4 regions of the Clostridium felsineum DSM 794 genome follow, and region 3 is predicted to be linked to each of the others. Evidence: a T-box and tRNA genes for the amino acid it is inferred to sense, from the RefSeq annotation. Region 3 holds a T-box; the other regions hold tRNA genes.
What was found. A T-box is a leader RNA that pairs with one kind of tRNA and senses whether it is charged. The one in region 3 lies ahead of alaS (alanine--tRNA ligase), so its partner is inferred to be a tRNA-Ala.
Positions count from the first base shown of each region.

Region 1: it has a tRNA-Ala gene. The T-box ahead of alaS (alanine--tRNA ligase) is inferred to sense a tRNA for this amino acid. The anticodon was not compared.
Region 2: it has a tRNA-Ala gene. The T-box ahead of alaS (alanine--tRNA ligase) is inferred to sense a tRNA for this amino acid. The anticodon was not compared.
Region 4: it has a tRNA-Ala gene. The T-box ahead of alaS (alanine--tRNA ligase) is inferred to sense a tRNA for this amino acid. The anticodon was not compared.

Region 1 covers NZ_CP096980.1:4,687,095-4,691,513, forward strand. Annotated here, with positions in the region: rRNA gene CLFE_RS21700 (23S ribosomal RNA) at 1-2,389, opposite strand, end outside; tRNA gene CLFE_RS21705 (tRNA-Ile) at 2,484-2,560, opposite strand; tRNA gene CLFE_RS21710 (tRNA-Ala) at 2,566-2,641, opposite strand; rRNA gene CLFE_RS21715 (16S ribosomal RNA) at 2,734-4,239, opposite strand.
Region 2 covers NZ_CP096980.1:754,515-758,933, reverse strand. Annotated here, with positions in the region: rRNA gene CLFE_RS03545 (16S ribosomal RNA) at 1-1,448, opposite strand, end outside; tRNA gene CLFE_RS03540 (tRNA-Ala) at 1,941-2,016, opposite strand; tRNA gene CLFE_RS03535 (tRNA-Ile) at 2,018-2,094, opposite strand; gene murD (UDP-N-acetylmuramoyl-L-alanine--D-glutamate ligase) at 2,236-3,624, opposite strand; gene CLFE_RS03525 (glycine--tRNA ligase) at 3,998-4,419, opposite strand, start outside.
Region 3 covers NZ_CP096980.1:2,258,464-2,262,882, forward strand. Annotated here, with positions in the region: gene CLFE_RS10635 (AI-2E family transporter) at 1-931, shown strand, start outside; T-box leader at 1,359-1,530, shown strand; gene alaS (alanine--tRNA ligase) at 1,590-4,235, shown strand; gene CLFE_RS10645 (IreB family regulatory phosphoprotein) at 4,319-4,419, shown strand, end outside.
Region 4 covers NZ_CP096980.1:89,116-93,534, reverse strand. Annotated here, with positions in the region: rRNA gene CLFE_RS00490 (23S ribosomal RNA) at 1-2,537, shown strand, start outside; rRNA gene rrf (5S ribosomal RNA) at 2,608-2,724, shown strand; tRNA gene CLFE_RS00480 (tRNA-Ile) at 2,728-2,804, shown strand; tRNA gene CLFE_RS00475 (tRNA-Ala) at 2,806-2,881, shown strand; gene CLFE_RS00470 (HD domain-containing protein) at 2,968-3,444, shown strand; gene CLFE_RS00465 (transcription repressor NadR) at 3,524-4,039, shown strand; gene CLFE_RS00460 (UPF0182 family protein) at 4,064-4,419, shown strand, end outside.

The DNA of each region.
Region 1 (4,419 bases), 2.4 Mb from region 3:
CGACTTTCGTCTCTGCTCCACTTGTTTGTGTCGCAGTCAGGCTCCCTTCTGCCTTTGCACTCTACGCGCGGTTTCCAACCGCGCTGAGGGAACCTTTGGGCGCCTCCGTTACTTTTTAGGAGGCGACCGCCCCAGTCAAACTGCCCTCCTAGCTATGTCCCGTGACCAGTTTCATGGCCTCCGGTTAGAACCTCAGTACTGTCAGGGTGGTATCCCAAAGACGACTCCACAATTCCTGACGGAACTGCTTCCAAGTCTCCCACCTATTCTGTACAGACAATACCGAAATTCAATGCTAAGATACAGTAAAGCTCTACGGGGTCTTTCCGTCCAATCGCGGGTAGCAAGCATCTTCACTTGCACTACAATTTCGCCGGATTTGCTGTTGAGACAGTGCCCAAATCATTACGCCATTCGTGCGGGTCGGAACTTACCCGACAAGGAATTTCGCTACCTTAGGACCGTTATAGTTACGGCCGCCGTTTACTGGGGCTTAAGTTCATGCCTTCGCTTGCGCTAAGCATTCCCCTTAACCTTCCAGCACCGGGCAGGCGTCAGCTCCTATACTTCAGCTTTCGCTTTAGCAGAAACCTGTGTTTTTGATAAACAGTTGCTTGGGCCTATTCTCTGCGACCTACTCTCGTAGGCACCCCTTCTCCCGAAGTTACGGGGTCAATTTGCCGAGTTCCTTAACAGCAATTCTTCCGATGGTCTTAGGATTCTCTCCTCACCTACCTGTGTCGGTTTGCGGTACGGGCACAGAGCTCCTGGATAGAGACTTTTCTTGGCAGTATGAAATCAGATATTTCGGTAGTAAACTACCTCACCATTACACCCCAAGCTTAAGGAAGACGGATTTTCCTATCTTCCACTCTCAGTGCTTAGACGTACTTCCAATAACGTACGCATATCCTATCCTTCTGCGTCATCCCATTTCTCATAACGTTACTCTGCGGTATCGGAATATCAACCGATTGTCCATCACCTACGCCTTTCGGCCTCGGCTTAGGTCCCGACTTACCCTGGGCGGACGAACCTTCCCCAGGAAACCTTAGGTTTTCGACCACTAAGATTCTCACTTAGTTCTCGCTACTTATGCCAACATACTCTCTCCTGTACAGTCCACCGCTCCTTTCGGTACGACTTCAGCCCATACAGGATGCTCCTCTACCACTTGTACGAAGTACAAGTTCACAGCTTCGGTGTTAGATTTTAGCCCCGGACATTTTCGGCGCAGGATCTCTTGACTAGTGAGCTATTACGCACTCTTTTAATGAATGGCTGCTTCTGAGCCAACATCCTAGTTGTCTTAGAAATCCCACATCCTTTACCACTTAATCTATACTTTGGGACCTTAGCTGGTGATCTGGGCTGTTTCCCTTTTGACTACGGATCTTATCATTCGCAGTCTGACTACCATGATTCAAGTATCCAGCATTCGGAGTTTGATAGAGTTCGGTAACTGTTGTCAGCCCCTACCTCATTCAGTGCTCTACCTCCGGTACTCATTCATGGCGCTAGCCCTAAAGCTATTTCGAGGAGAACCAGCTATATCCGAGTTCGATTGGAATTTCTCCCCTATCCACAGCTCATCCCATGGTTTTTCAACACCATTGTGGTTCGGGCCTCCACGGAATTTTACTTCCGCTTCACCCTGGCCATGGATAGGTCACCCGGTTTCGGGTCTACAGCATGCAACTATGCGCCCTATTCAGACTTGGTTTCCCTTCGGCTTCGCACCTTAAGTGCTTAACCTTGCTGCATACCGTAACTCGTTGGCTCGTTCTACAAAAAGCACATCATCACACATTAACGTGTTTTGATCGGTTGTGGACACACGGTTTCAGGTTCTATTTCACTCCCCGTCTGGGGTTCTTTTCACCTTTCCCTCACGGTACTGCTTCACTATCGGTCACTAGGTAGTATTTAGCCTTGGGAGGTGGTCCTCCCAGCTTCCCACAAGGTTTCACGTGTCTCGTGGTACTCTGGTACAGATCGGGCTTTTTTCTCTTTTCACCTACAGGACTATTACCTTCTATGGTTTAACTTTCCAGAAATCTTCGGTTAAGATATAAAGCTTTAATGATCTGCCCGCAACCCCGGAAACAAGTTTCCGGTTTGGGCTCTTTCCGTTTCGCTCGCCGCTACTAAGGAAATCGATTTTTCTTTCTCTTCCTCCAGGTACTTAGATGTTTCAGTTCCCTGGGTTTACCTCTATATACCTATGAATTCAGTATATAGTTCATGGGGTTACCCATGAGAGTTTCCTCATTCGGAAATCTTCGGTTCACAGACTATTTGCGTCTACCCGAAGCTTATCGCAGCTTATCACGTCCTTCATCGGCTCCTAGTGCCAAGGCATTCACCATGCGCCCTTTGTAGCTTGACCTTAAATAAATATATTTAAATACAAACAACAAAGAATTAACTTTGCCTTGCTTTAGAGTATTACTCTTAATTACTATGCAATTTTCAAAGTACAATGGTGGGTTTAAATGGACTCGAACCATCGACCTCACGCTTATCAGGCGTGCGCTCTAACCAGCTGAGCTATAAACCCACGTATGGTGGAGAATAAGAGATTCGAACTCTTGACCCCCTGCGTGCAAGGCAGGTGCTCTCCCAGCTGAGCTAATCCCCCACATTATAGATATTATAGAGAGTTGAACTCTCAAAATTAAACAGAGAACAAAGAACCTTCATGGAAATTACATTTCCATGTCGACTCCTTAGAAAGGAGGTGATCCAGCCGCAGGTTCTCCTACGGCTACCTTGTTACGACTTCACCCCAATCATCAACCCCACCTTCGACCGCTGGTTCCAAAAGGTTACCTCACGGGCTTCGGGTGTTGCCGACTCTCATGGTGTGACGGGCGGTGTGTACAAGACCCGGGAACGTATTCACCGCGACATTCTGATTCGCGATTACTAGCAACTCCGGCTTCATGTAGGCGAGTTTCAGCCTACAATCCGAACTGGGATAGGGTTTTGAGTTTAGCTCCACCTTGCGGTATAGCATCTTTTTGTCCCTACCATTGTAGCACGTGTGTAGCCCTAGACATAAGGGGCATGATGATTTGACGTCATCCCCACCTTCCTCCCGGTTAACCCGGGCAGTCTCACTAGAGTGCTCAACTAAATGTTAGCAACTAATGATAAGGGTTGCGCTCGTTGCGGGACTTAACCCAACATCTCACGACACGAGCTGACGACAACCATGCACCACCTGTCATCCTGTCCCCGAAGGGACTTCATCCATTACGGACTAATTCAGGAGATGTCAAGTCTAGGTAAGGTTCTTCGCGTTGCTTCGAATTAAACCACATGCTCCGCTGCTTGTGCGGGTCCCCGTCAATTCCTTTGAGTTTTAATCTTGCGACCGTACTTCCCAGGCGGAATACTTATTGTGTTAACTGCGGCACAGAAGGAGTCGATACCTCCTACACCTAGTATTCATCGTTTACGGCGTGGACTACCAGGGTATCTAATCCTGTTTGCTCCCCACGCTTTCATGCCTCAGCGTCAGTTACAGTCCAGAAGGCCGCCTTCGCCACTGGTATTCTTCCTAATCTCTACGCATTTCACCGCTACACTAGGAATTCTGCCTTCCTCTCCTGCACTCCAGACATCCAGTTTGAAATGCAGCCCCCAAGTTAAGCCCGGGGATTTCACATCTCACTTAAATATCCGCCTACACATCCTTTACGCCCAGTAAATCCGGACAACGCTTGCCACCTACGTATTACCGCGGCTGCTGGCACGTAGTTAGCCGTGGCTTCCTCCTATGGTACCGTCATTATCGTCCCATAAGACAGAGTTTTACGATCCGAAGACCTTCATCACTCACGCGGCGTTGCTGCATCAGGGTTTCCCCCATTGTGCAATATTCCCCACTGCTGCCTCCCGTAGGAGTCTGGACCGTGTCTCAGTTCCAATGTGGCCGATCACCCTCTCAGGTCGGCTACGCATCGAAGCCTTGGTGAGCCGTTACCTCACCAACAAGCTAATGCGCCGCGGGTCCATCTCATAGCGAATAAATCCTTTGGCTCAGAAATCATGTGATTTCCGAGTATTATGCGGTATTAATCTTCCTTTCGGAAGGCTATTCCCCACTATGAGGCAGGTTACCCACGTGTTACTCACCCGTCCGCCGCTGGGAACCGAAGTTCCCCGCTCGACTTGCATGTGTTAAGCACGCCGCCAGCGTTCGTCCTGAGCCAGGATCAAACTCTCAATTTAAAAGTTTGATATAATACAGATGCTACTCCGTATTCCTTTAGCTCATCGCTAAATTTATTTAAATAGAATAAATTCTATTCAAAAGAATTGCTGGTTCTTTAATTCTCTGTTTAATTTTCAAAGTTCAATTGTCTGCTGTAATCATACAGCTTTTATATAATAACATTTTTGTTTCTTGTT
Region 2 (4,419 bases), 1.5 Mb from region 3:
ATCATCAACCCCACCTTCGACCGCTGGTTCCAAAAGGTTACCTCACGGGCTTCGGGTGTTGCCGACTCTCATGGTGTGACGGGCGGTGTGTACAAGACCCGGGAACGTATTCACCGCGACATTCTGATTCGCGATTACTAGCAACTCCGGCTTCATGTAGGCGAGTTTCAGCCTACAATCCGAACTGGGATAGGGTTTTGAGTTTAGCTCCACCTTGCGGTATAGCATCTTTTTGTCCCTACCATTGTAGCACGTGTGTAGCCCTAGACATAAGGGGCATGATGATTTGACGTCATCCCCACCTTCCTCCCGGTTAACCCGGGCAGTCTCACTAGAGTGCTCAACTAAATGTTAGCAACTAATGATAAGGGTTGCGCTCGTTGCGGGACTTAACCCAACATCTCACGACACGAGCTGACGACAACCATGCACCACCTGTCATCCTGTCCCCGAAGGGACTTCATCCATTACGGACTAATTCAGGAGATGTCAAGTCTAGGTAAGGTTCTTCGCGTTGCTTCGAATTAAACCACATGCTCCGCTGCTTGTGCGGGTCCCCGTCAATTCCTTTGAGTTTTAATCTTGCGACCGTACTTCCCAGGCGGAATACTTATTGTGTTAACTGCGGCACAGAAGGAGTCGATACCTCCTACACCTAGTATTCATCGTTTACGGCGTGGACTACCAGGGTATCTAATCCTGTTTGCTCCCCACGCTTTCATGCCTCAGCGTCAGTTACAGTCCAGAAGGCCGCCTTCGCCACTGGTATTCTTCCTAATCTCTACGCATTTCACCGCTACACTAGGAATTCTGCCTTCCTCTCCTGCACTCCAGACATCCAGTTTGAAATGCAGCCCCCAAGTTAAGCCCGGGGATTTCACATCTCACTTAAATATCCGCCTACACATCCTTTACGCCCAGTAAATCCGGACAACGCTTGCCACCTACGTATTACCGCGGCTGCTGGCACGTAGTTAGCCGTGGCTTCCTCCTATGGTACCGTCATTATCGTCCCATAAGACAGAGTTTTACGATCCGAAGACCTTCATCACTCACGCGGCGTTGCTGCATCAGGGTTTCCCCCATTGTGCAATATTCCCCACTGCTGCCTCCCGTAGGAGTCTGGACCGTGTCTCAGTTCCAATGTGGCCGATCACCCTCTCAGGTCGGCTACGCATCGAAGCCTTGGTGAGCCGTTACCTCACCAACAAGCTAATGCGCCGCGGGTCCATCTCATAGCGAATAAATCCTTTGGCTCAGAAATCATGTGATTTCCGAGTATTATGCGGTATTAATCTTCCTTTCGGAAGGCTATTCCCCACTATGAGGCAGGTTACCCACGTGTTACTCACCCGTCCGCCGCTGGGAACCGAAGTTCCCCGCTCGACTTGCATGTGTTAAGCACGCCGCCAGCGTTCGTCCTGAGCCAGGATCAAACTCTCAATTTAAAAGTTTGATATAATACAGATGCTACTCCGTATTCCTTTAGCTCATCGCTAAATTTATTTAAATAGAATAAATTCTATTCAAAAGAATTGCTGGTTCTTTAATTCTCTGTTTAATTTTCAAAGTTCAATTGTGCGCTGCACTCAGACAGCTCATTAATAATATCATCTACATTTCACCTTGTCAACTACTTTTTTCATCTTTAAGGTTTAAATGTTGTCGCTTACTGCGGCGACATGTAATATAATATCACATAATGAATTATATACTTTTATTATTAACACTATTTAAGATAAATATACTTATTTTTCTCTTTTTTTTTTCATTATACTTTAATTTTCTTATAGCGATACTCAAGGTATAGTTTATGTCATATTTTTGAAAATATACTTTAAATTTGCCGAAAATAAAAGCTTATTTTTGAAATTTAATATTTCTTATAAAATTCCAAAAACAAAAAATAAAAAATGACAGTCATAAATGACTGTCATTTTTGGTGGAGAATAAGAGATTCGAACTCTTGACCCCCTGCGTGCAAGGCAGGTGCTCTCCCAGCTGAGCTAATCCCCCATGGTGGACCTTCAGGGACTCGAACCCCAGACCTACCGGTTATGAGCCGGTTGCTCTAACCAACTGAGCTAAAGATCCATTTTCCTAGCAAAAATTTAAATTTTACTAATCAAACTGTTTGCTAGGTTAAATAGTAGCAAACAACTTACAGTTAATTATTATAAAAGGTTTAAAGAGATTTGTCAACAGTATTTTTAAAAATATTTATTTTTTTATTTATTACTCTAAGTTGTTTACTAAATCTTTAAATTTATTTCCTCGAATTTCAAAATTAGGGAACATATCAAAACTTGCACATGCTGGTGAAAGAGTTACTATATCACCATTTACACCTATCTTTTTTGCTTGTCTTACGGCATCTTCTAAGTTCTCAACTATTATTATAGGTAATTCTATATTTTTTTCTTTAAGAACTTTATCAAAAGTTTCTTTTATTTTATATTTCGTATTGCCTGTTAAAATTAATACTTTTATTTTGTCATATCCATTCTCAGCAAGTGGCTCAAAAGGAATGTGCTTATCATATCCTCCTGCAATAAGTATAACTGGTTTTCCATAAGCATTAAGTCCAGAAAGTGTTCTTGTAGGACTTGACGCTATTGAATCATTATAATACCTTACTCCATTCAATTCTCTAACAAATTCACGTCTATGTTCTACTCCCGCAAAGTTTTTTGCAACATTTATCATGCTTTCTTTAGAAACATCTTCGCTTACAGCACAAAATGCAGCCATAAAATTCTCTACGTTATCCATTCCCTTTATCTTAATCTCTTCTTTATTACAGATTTTATCTCCAAATAGATATATATTTTCATCTTCGTTACTGTAATATGCCCCATCTACAATTTTTTCATTTCTACTAAATTTGAATAATTTTCCTAAAGCTTCACTTTCCATATCGTTTGTTATCTTATTATCTCTATTTAATATTAAAATGTTATTTTTATTTTGATGTGTAAATATATTCTTCTTTGCAGCTATATATTCTTCCATTCCTTTGTGTATATCCAAATGATTTGGACTTAAATTTGTTATAACTGCTACTTCAGGTGAAACATCTATTGTCATAAGTTGAAAACTTGATAATTCCAATACTACCTTATCAGTTTTAGAAACTTCTTGTATTTTTGAAAACAAAGGTGTACCTATATTTCCTCCAACCCACGTTTTGAATCCTTGTTCTTTAAGTATATTGTATATTAGTGTAGTTGTAGTTGTTTTACCATCACTGCCTGTTACTCCAAAAATTTTAGCTGGACAATACTTTATAAACTCTTCCATTTCAGATGTTATATATGCTCCAGCTTGTTTTGCTTTAACTAAAGCTTCGCTATCTATTCTCATTGATGGTGTTTTAAATATCACATCAAATCCTTGTAATGCTGATAAATAATTTTCTCCTAATTCCAATCTAATATTTTCATTAGAAAACTCGTTTATAACCTCTTCCCCTAGCTCCTCTTTTGTCTTTTTATCAAATGCAGTTACCTCTGCTCCAAGCTTATTCAAAAAATGTATAAGTGGTCTATTACTTATTCCCATTCCAACAACTGCAGTTTTTTTATTCTTTATAAAGCTTATAAACTCATTAAAATCTTTTTTCATATCGCTAAATCCTCCCATTTCAAATTTAATTATATCACTTTATAAAAGTATAACAAATATAAATTTTATATAAGAATAATTAACATTTAGCTAGTGCATACTGTCACTTTTTTCAAGATTTACATATTTTCAATATTTTTTATGTAAAGTATTGAAAAATATTAATATATTGTGCTATAATATAGAAGTGCCGTAAGGAAAACATTAATATAATTCCCCAAGTTTTAATTGAACATATAACATATCCCCATGATTAAACCCTATTTTGCCGGATTTTATTATCCGGCTTTTTCTTTTTTTGTACAGGTTTATATAAACAAAGGATTTTCTCAGTATAAAATTTTTTCACACCAAGAAAATCCTTTTTAGTTCACTATTTTATTCTTTCTTCTAAATATTTCTCTAAATCCTCAATTTTTATTCTAACCTGACTCATACTATCTCTATCTCTTATAGTGACTGCCTCATCTTCTAAGGTATCAAAATCAACAGTTATACAATATGGTGTTCCTATTTCATCTTGTCTTCTATATCTTTTGCCTATACTTCCTGTTTCATCATACTCTACATTGAATTTTGAACTTATTTTCGAATAAACATCTAAAGCTTTTTCGGATAATTTTTTACTTAAAGGAAGAACTGCCGCCTTAATAGGAGCTATTTGCGGATTAAAATGTAATACTATTCTTTGATCTCCACCTTCAAGTTCTTCTTCATCATAAGCATCAATTAAAAATGCGAGTGCAACTCTATCTGCACCAAGTGATGGCTCTATTACATATGGAACATACTTTT
Region 3 (4,419 bases):
TGAGATTATGTATATTATCATAGTTTCATTTTTGATAGCTTATACAATTAAGCCTTTTCATAGATATATTGTGAGAAAGGGAGTAAGCAGTAGAAAATCAGCAGCTTTTTTACTAGGAAGCTTAACATTAGTTTGTATAGTGTTTATGTTTTTTTTAGTTCCGTCCATAGTCAAAGAAACACTTAATATTAATATAACTAAACATGAAATACAGTACTATATAGACTTCTTGAACAAGAAATTAAAGTATACACTTAAGGGAGTAGCAGGAGAAACACTTATAGTTACAATATATTCAAAATTTAATAATGAACTGAGAGAAATAGTTTCTAAATTATTTAATTTTGTTGTAAGCTTTGGAAAAAACATAGTGGATATTGCTATAGTACCTATAATAGCATATTATTTCTTAGCTGATGGAGACAATATAAGCAACAAAATACTTGTAATATTTCCGCTGAACTATAGAAAACTCGTTAAGAAAATAATGAATGATGTAGATAATGTTTTAAGTAAATATAATGTAACGCAGATAATCTTAAGTACATTTGTTGGAATTCTTACATTTATTATTCTCATAGTTTTTGATGTGGATTACCCAATAATATTATCAATTATAAATGGTTTACTTAATATAGTACCTTATTTTGGACCTATATTTGGAGCCCTTCCAGCAGTTATAATAGCATTTTTAAAATCAACTAAGGTAGGTATATATACCACAGTATGTCTATATGTAGTTCAAATAATAGAGGGTAACATAATAGCGCCTAAAATAACTAGTGATTCTATTGATATACATCCATTAATTGTAATTATATTGCTTATAGCAGGAGAAAAAATTGCTGGCTTTTGGGGAATGATACTTGCTATACCTTTGGGTGTAATAATAAAAGTGGTTTATGAGGATTTGAATTATTATCTTTTTTAAACCTATGGGCAGGAATATTTTAAGATATATGGTGTAAGTGTTTATGTAGAGACCTGTGTAATTGGAAAGTACTAAACATTTTGAGGCATAAAAGATTCTAAGGTCGAACCTATAGGGTAGGAATATTTTATGCCACATAATGTAAGTACTTATGTAGAGACCTGTGTAATTGGAAAGTACTAAACATTTTGAGGCATAAAAGATTCTAAGGTCGAACCTATAGGGTAGGAATATTTTATGCCACATAATGTAAGTACTTATGTAGAGACCTGTGTAATGCAAAAGTACTAGACATTCTGAGGCATAAAAGATTCTAAGGTCGAACCTATAAGGTAGGAATATTTTATGCCGCATAATGTAAGTACTTTATGCATTACACTACTTGACATCCATACAACTATTAATTATAATATTTATATTGGTTTATACAAAAGTGATGATAAGAATTAGTAGAATCAGAGTACATATTTAGAGAAGAAGTGGTCGGTGAAAACTTCCTATGTTATGATTTGAAGCTGTCTTTGAGCTTTTTTTAAGAGAGGCACTTTATTTTAGTGTAATTAGGGTGGTACCGCGGAATAACAGCTTTCGTCCCTTTATTTTTGGGGAAGAGGGCTTTTTTTGTTTGATAAACTATTAAACTGGAGGAGATTTGATTATGGAACACATGGGATTAAATGAAATTAGAGAAAGCTATTTAAGCTTTTTTGAGAAAAAAGGACATTTAAGACTTCCAAGTTTTTCGTTAATACCGAAGAATGATAAGAGTCTTTTACTTATAAATGCGGGTATGGCACCGCTTAAACCTTACTTTACTGGACTTCAAACTCCACCTAAAACAAGAGTTACAACATGTCAAAAATGTATAAGAACTGGAGATATTGAGAATATCGGAAAGACTTCAAGACATGGTACTTTTTTTGAGATGCTTGGAAATTTTTCTTTTGGAGACTACTTTAAAAATGAAGTAATTCCATGGGCGTTTGAATACATAACTGAGGTTCTAAAATTCCCTAAGGATAGAATATATATAACAATTTATCTTGATGATGATGAAGCATTTAAGATTTGGACTGAAAAAGCAGGTGTTGATGCAAACAGAATATTTAGATTGGGAAAAGAGGATAATTTCTGGGAGCACGGTTCAGGTCCATGTGGCCCATGTTCAGAAATGCATTTTGATAGAAGAGAAAAACCTGAACTTATAACAACCAAAGAAAAATTTATAGAGCTTCAGGATAAAGACGAAGTAATTGAATTTTGGAATTTAGTTTTCACTCAATTTGACAGAGATGATGCTGGAAACTATAATAAACTTAAAAATCCTAATATAGATACAGGTATGGGTCTTGAAAGAATTGCAACTATAATGCAAAATACAGATAGTATATTTGAAATTGATACTATAAAAGAAGTACTAAACTCTGTATGCAAAATTTGCAATGTAAAATACGGAGAGGACCATAAAAAGGATATTTCCCTTAGAATTATAACTGACCATGTAAGAAGTGTTACATTTATGATAAGTGATGGAATATTGCCATCCAATGAGGGAAGAGGATATGTACTTAGAAGATTACTTAGAAGAGCAGCTAGACATGGTAAGACTTTAGGCATAGACAAAACTTTTTTATGTAGCTTGTGTGATGTTGTTATAAAAAATTCTAAAGGTGCTTATAAAGAATTGGAGGAAAAACAAGATTACATTAAGAATGTTATAGAAATAGAGGAAAAAAGGTTTGATGAAACACTTGACAGTGGCATGGAAATATTAAAGAATTATATAGATGAATTGTCGCTTCAAAATAAAAAGATAATGTCAGGCGAAAAAGCCTTTAGATTATATGATACTTATGGTTTCCCTATAGAGCTTACAGAGGAAATTTTAGAGGAAAAAGGCATTGAAATTGATATGGATGACTTCCATAGTGAAATGGAAAAGCAAAAAAATAGAGCAAGAGATGCTAGAGAAGAATCAAACTATATGGGAAAAGATATAAAAATAGTTGATAAATTACCTGAAGAAATCACAACTGAATTTGTAGGATATACTTCAACAAAAGTTGATTCACAAATTGAGATTTTAGTTAAAGATGATGAATTTGTTTCCGCAATTAAAGAAGGTGAAAGTGGAATCATTTTAACAGGTAAAACTCCATTCTATGCAGAGATGGGTGGACAGATAGGTGATAAAGGTATAATTATTGGCAAAAATGGAGAAGCTAAAGTTGTAGACTGTAAGAATAATATATCAGGTAAGACTTTACATATAGTTAAAGTTATAAAAGGTTCTATAGAAAAGAATGAAAATGTTACTCTTGAGGTTAATTCAAGAAAGAGAAAAGATATATGTAAAAACCATACAGCTACACATATGCTTCAAGCAGCACTTAAAAAAGTTGTGGGATCACATATAAATCAATCTGGTTCATATGTAGATGATGAAAGATTGAGATTTGACTTTACTCATTTTACAGCGCTTACAGATGAGGAAATTCTAAAAGTTGAAGCTATGGTAAATAATGAAATAATGGAAGCTTATGATGTTAGAACAGATGTAATGTCTGCATCTAAAGCAAAAGAAACAGGAGCTATGGCTTTATTCGATGAAAAATATGGAGATGAAGTAAGAGTAGTATCTGTTGGCGATTTCAGTAAAGAATTGTGTGGAGGTACTCATGTAGGTAACTCTGGTGAAATAGGTCTATTTAAGATAATATCAGAGGCTGGAGTAGCAGCTGGAGTAAGAAGAATAGAGGCTATAACAGGAAGAGCAGCTATAAGATTTACTGAAGAAAATGATAAGCTTATAAAAAGTATAGAACAAGAACTAAAATGTTCTAAAAAGGATATACTAAATAAAATAAATCAATGTCATAGTGAATTAAAAGAAAAAGAAAAAGAAATAAATACTCTTAAAGGAAAATTGGCTTCAGGCTTCGAAGATAGTATAATAGATTCTGCAGCTGAAATTAAAGGTGTTAAATATGTTGCTTCGGAAGTTAAAGGAGTAAGTGGAGATACCTTAAGAGAGTTATGTGATAAGGTTAGAAGTAAAATTGGAGATGGCATTGTTCTCTTAGCAAGTACAGAAGGAGAAAAAGTACAGTTTGTAGCTATGGCTTCAAAAGAAGCAGTGAAAAAAGGTGTTCACTGTGGTAAAATAGTAAAAGAGGTTGCTTCTATTTGTGGTGGAAACGGCGGAGGAAGACCAGACATGGCTCAAGCCGGAGGAAAAGATGTAGAAAAAGTAGAAACTGCATTAAAAGAAGTAGAAAAAATTATGGAAAAATTAGTAAAGTAGTATACAATTATTATAATATGCTTTATAATATATAGTATATTTTAGTAAAATATTTTCACTAAATAAAAAGGGGTGATTGTAAATTGGGGAGTGAAAGTAACGATAATACAATTGAATTTGATGTTTTAAAAAATAAAGAAGATCTAACAAAAGAAATATTAAATGAAGTCTATAATTCATTAAA
Region 4 (4,419 bases), 2.2 Mb from region 3:
GTAGGTGAAAAGAGAAAAAAGCCCGATCTGTACCAGAGTACCACGAGACACGTGAAACCTTGTGGGAAGCTGGGAGGACCACCTCCCAAGGCTAAATACTACCTAGTGACCGATAGTGAAGCAGTACCGTGAGGGAAAGGTGAAAAGAACCCCAGACGGGGAGTGAAATAGAACCTGAAACCGTGTGTCCACAACCGATCAAAACACGTTAATGTGTGATGATGTGCTTTTTGTAGAACGAGCCAACGAGTTACGGTATGCAGCAAGGTTAAGCACTTAAGGTGCGAAGCCGAAGGGAAACCAAGTCTGAATAGGGCGCATAGTTGCATGCTGTAGACCCGAAACCGGGTGACCTATCCATGGCCAGGGTGAAGCGGAAGTAAAATTCCGTGGAGGCCCGAACCACAATGGTGTTGAAAAACCATGGGATGAGCTGTGGATAGGGGAGAAATTCCAATCGAACTCGGATATAGCTGGTTCTCCTCGAAATAGCTTTAGGGCTAGCGCCATGAATGAGTACCGGAGGTAGAGCACTGAATGAGGTAGGGGCTGACAACAGTTACCGAACTCTATCAAACTCCGAATGCTGGATACTTGAATCATGGTAGTCAGACTGCGAATGATAAGATCCGTAGTCAAAAGGGAAACAGCCCAGATCACCAGCTAAGGTCCCAAAGTATAGATTAAGTGGTAAAGGATGTGGGATTTCTAAGACAACTAGGATGTTGGCTCAGAAGCAGCCATTCATTAAAAGAGTGCGTAATAGCTCACTAGTCAAGAGATCCTGCGCCGAAAATGTCCGGGGCTAAAATCTAACACCGAAGCTGTGAACTTGTACTTCGTACAAGTGGTAGAGGAGCATCCTGTATGGGCTGAAGTCGTACCGAAAGGAGCGGTGGACTGTACAGGAGAGAGTATGTTGGCATAAGTAGCGAGAACTAAGTGAGAATCTTAGTGGTCGAAAACCTAAGGTTTCCTGGGGAAGGTTCGTCCGCCCAGGGTAAGTCGGGACCTAAGCCGAGGCCGAAAGGCGTAGGTGATGGACAATCGGTTGATATTCCGATACCGCAGAGTAACGTTATGAGAAATGGGATGACGCAGAAGGATAGGATATGCGTACGTTATTGGAAGTACGTCTAAGCACTGAGAGTGGAAGATAGGAAAATCCGTCTTCCTTAAGCTTGGGGTGTAATGGTGAGGTAGTTTACTACCGAAATATCTGATTTCATACTGCCAAGAAAAGTCTCTATCCAGGAGCTCTGTGCCCGTACCGCAAACCGACACAGGTAGGTGAGGAGAGAATCCTAAGACCATCGGAAGAATTGCTGTTAAGGAACTCGGCAAATTGACCCCGTAACTTCGGGAGAAGGGGTGCCTACGAGAGTAGGTCGCAGAGAATAGGCCCAAGCAACTGTTTATCAAAAACACAGGTTTCTGCTAAAGCGAAAGCTGAAGTATAGGAGCTGACGCCTGCCCGGTGCTGGAAGGTTAAGGGGAATGCTTAGCGCAAGCGAAGGCATGAACTTAAGCCCCAGTAAACGGCGGCCGTAACTATAACGGTCCTAAGGTAGCGAAATTCCTTGTCGGGTAAGTTCCGACCCGCACGAATGGCGTAATGATTTGGGCACTGTCTCAACAGCAAATCCGGCGAAATTGTAGTGCAAGTGAAGATGCTTGCTACCCGCGATTGGACGGAAAGACCCCGTAGAGCTTTACTGTATCTTAGCATTGAATTTCGGTATTGTCTGTACAGAATAGGTGGGAGACTTGGAAGCAGTTCCGTCAGGAATTGTGGAGTCGTCTTTGGGATACCACCCTGACAGTACTGAGGTTCTAACCGGAGGCCATGAAACTGGTCACGGGACATAGCTAGGAGGGCAGTTTGACTGGGGCGGTCGCCTCCTAAAAAGTAACGGAGGCGCCCAAAGGTTCCCTCAGCGCGGTTGGAAACCGCGCGTAGAGTGCAAAGGCAGAAGGGAGCCTGACTGCGACACAAACAAGTGGAGCAGAGACGAAAGTCGGGCTTAGTGATCCGGTGACTCCTCGTGGGAGGGTCATCGCTCAACGGATAAAAGCTACCTCGGGGATAACAGGCTGATCTCCCCCAAGAGTCCACATCGACGGGGAGGTTTGGCACCTCGATGTCGGCTCGTCGCATCCTGGGGCTGAAGTAGGTCCCAAGGGTTGGGCTGTTCGCCCATTAAAGCGGCACGCGAGCTGGGTTCAGAACGTCGTGAGACAGTTCGGTCCCTATCCGTCGCGGGCGAAGGAAATTTGAGAGGAGCTGTCCTTAGTACGAGAGGACCGGGATGGACTGACCTCTGGTGTACCAGTTGTCTTGCCAAAGGCACGGCTGGGTAGCTATGTCGGGAAGGGATAAACGCTGAAGGCATCTAAGCGTGAAGCCCACCTCAAGATTAGATTTCCCATAACATAAGTTAGTAAGACCCCTGTAAGAACAACAGGTGATAGGTCAGAGGTGTAAGAATGGTAACATTTTAAGCTGACTGATACTAATAGGTCGAGGGCTTGACCAATTAATAAATAAATATATGATAATTACTATGCAATCTTGAAAGTACAAAGTACTTTCTACATTTAAATAGATCCGGTGATCATAGCATGGTTGTAACACCCGTTCCCATACCGAACACGAAGGTTAAGAACCAGAACGCCGATAGTACTGCAGGGGAGGCTCTGTGGGAGGGTAGGTCATTGCCGGGTAATGGATCTTTAGCTCAGTTGGTTAGAGCAACCGGCTCATAACCGGTCGGTCCGGGGTTCGAGTCCCTGAAGGTCCACCATGGGGGATTAGCTCAGCTGGGAGAGCACCTGCCTTGCACGCAGGGGGTCAAGAGTTCGAATCTCTTATTCTCCACCAAACTAAGATAGCAGTTTTATAACTGCTATCTTTTTTTTTTTGTTATTTTAGTATATAATTTTAGTGTATAAGAGGGAGGATATGCATTGATAGTTGAGAGAATAAATCAATTTTTTAAGTATGTATATTCGTATGTAGATGATGATGATAAATTATATATTGAAAAACACTTGAATTCAAGGGAAAAGGAACTGTTTTATAAATTATCTATTCATGAGCAGAAACATGCAGTGAATGTAGCAAGAGATGTAGATAAGAGATGTAGTGAAGAAGATATGATAAAAGCAGCACTTCTACATGATATAGGAAAGATATATATAAAGCTTAATTTAATTGATAAGTCAATTTTAGTTATACTTGATTTTATAAGTAAAGGTAAATTAAAAAAGTTTAGTAAAATTAAAAAAGTTTATTGCCACTATAATCATAGTTATATAGGATATTGTATGTTAAAGGAATTAGAAAACGAAGAAGTATTATTTCTTGTGAAAAATCATCATAATAATAGTATAAAAGATAATGCCAAATTAGATATATTAAAAAAATATGATGATGAAAATTAGTTTGAAGATATATATAATGCTATTCTTTAAATTAAAAAAATATATATAAAATAGATTAGGAAAAAATATGGTGATATAAATGAATTCAGAAGAAAGAAGAGAAAATATTAAAAGCAGGTTAGAAAACAATGAGGATCCAATTAAAGGCAGTACCTTAGCAGAAGATTTAGGTGTGACAAGACAAATAATTGTAAAGGATATAGCTATACTTAGAGCTAAAGGGTATAAAATAATAGCAACACCAAAGGGATATATAATTAATAAAACTAATTCTAATGCTATAAAAAGGGTTCTTGCTGTAATACATGATAGAGATAGTATAGAGGATGAACTTCAATCAGTTGTCGAGTTTGGAGGAATTGTAGAAGATGTAATAATAGAGCATCCACTATATGGAGAAATAAGAGGAATACTTATGATTAGAACACTTTTCGATGTTAAAAACTTTATGGATAAAATTAAGAATCATAGTGCAGAGCCCCTTTCGATTCTTACAGGTGGAGTTCATTTGCATACAATAAGGGCTGAAAATGAAAAGGATATGCAAAATATTATAGATGAATTAAATAGGAAAAATTATATAATATCTGATTAGAAATAAGGATATGAGGTGATACATTTGAAAAAGAGAGTTACCATTATAACTATAATTGTATTTTTAATAATTTTAGTTAGTTCCATCGGAAAAGTAACAGACTTTATAATTAATTTAGAGTGGTTTAATGAAGTGGGGTATACCTCTGTTTATTTTACAAAGCTCATGGCAATACTTAAATTAATGATTCCAATATTTGTAATAATATATTTAGGATTATGGTTTTATTATAAAAGCATGAAAAAAATAATTATAAAATGGAGTAAAGTTGTTGAGGTTAATATAAAAAATGAAAAAATAAAAAAAAGAATAGCTATTATAATTGATATTATAATATCTTTTTTTGTTTCATATTTTATAGCTTCAATTTATTGGTATAG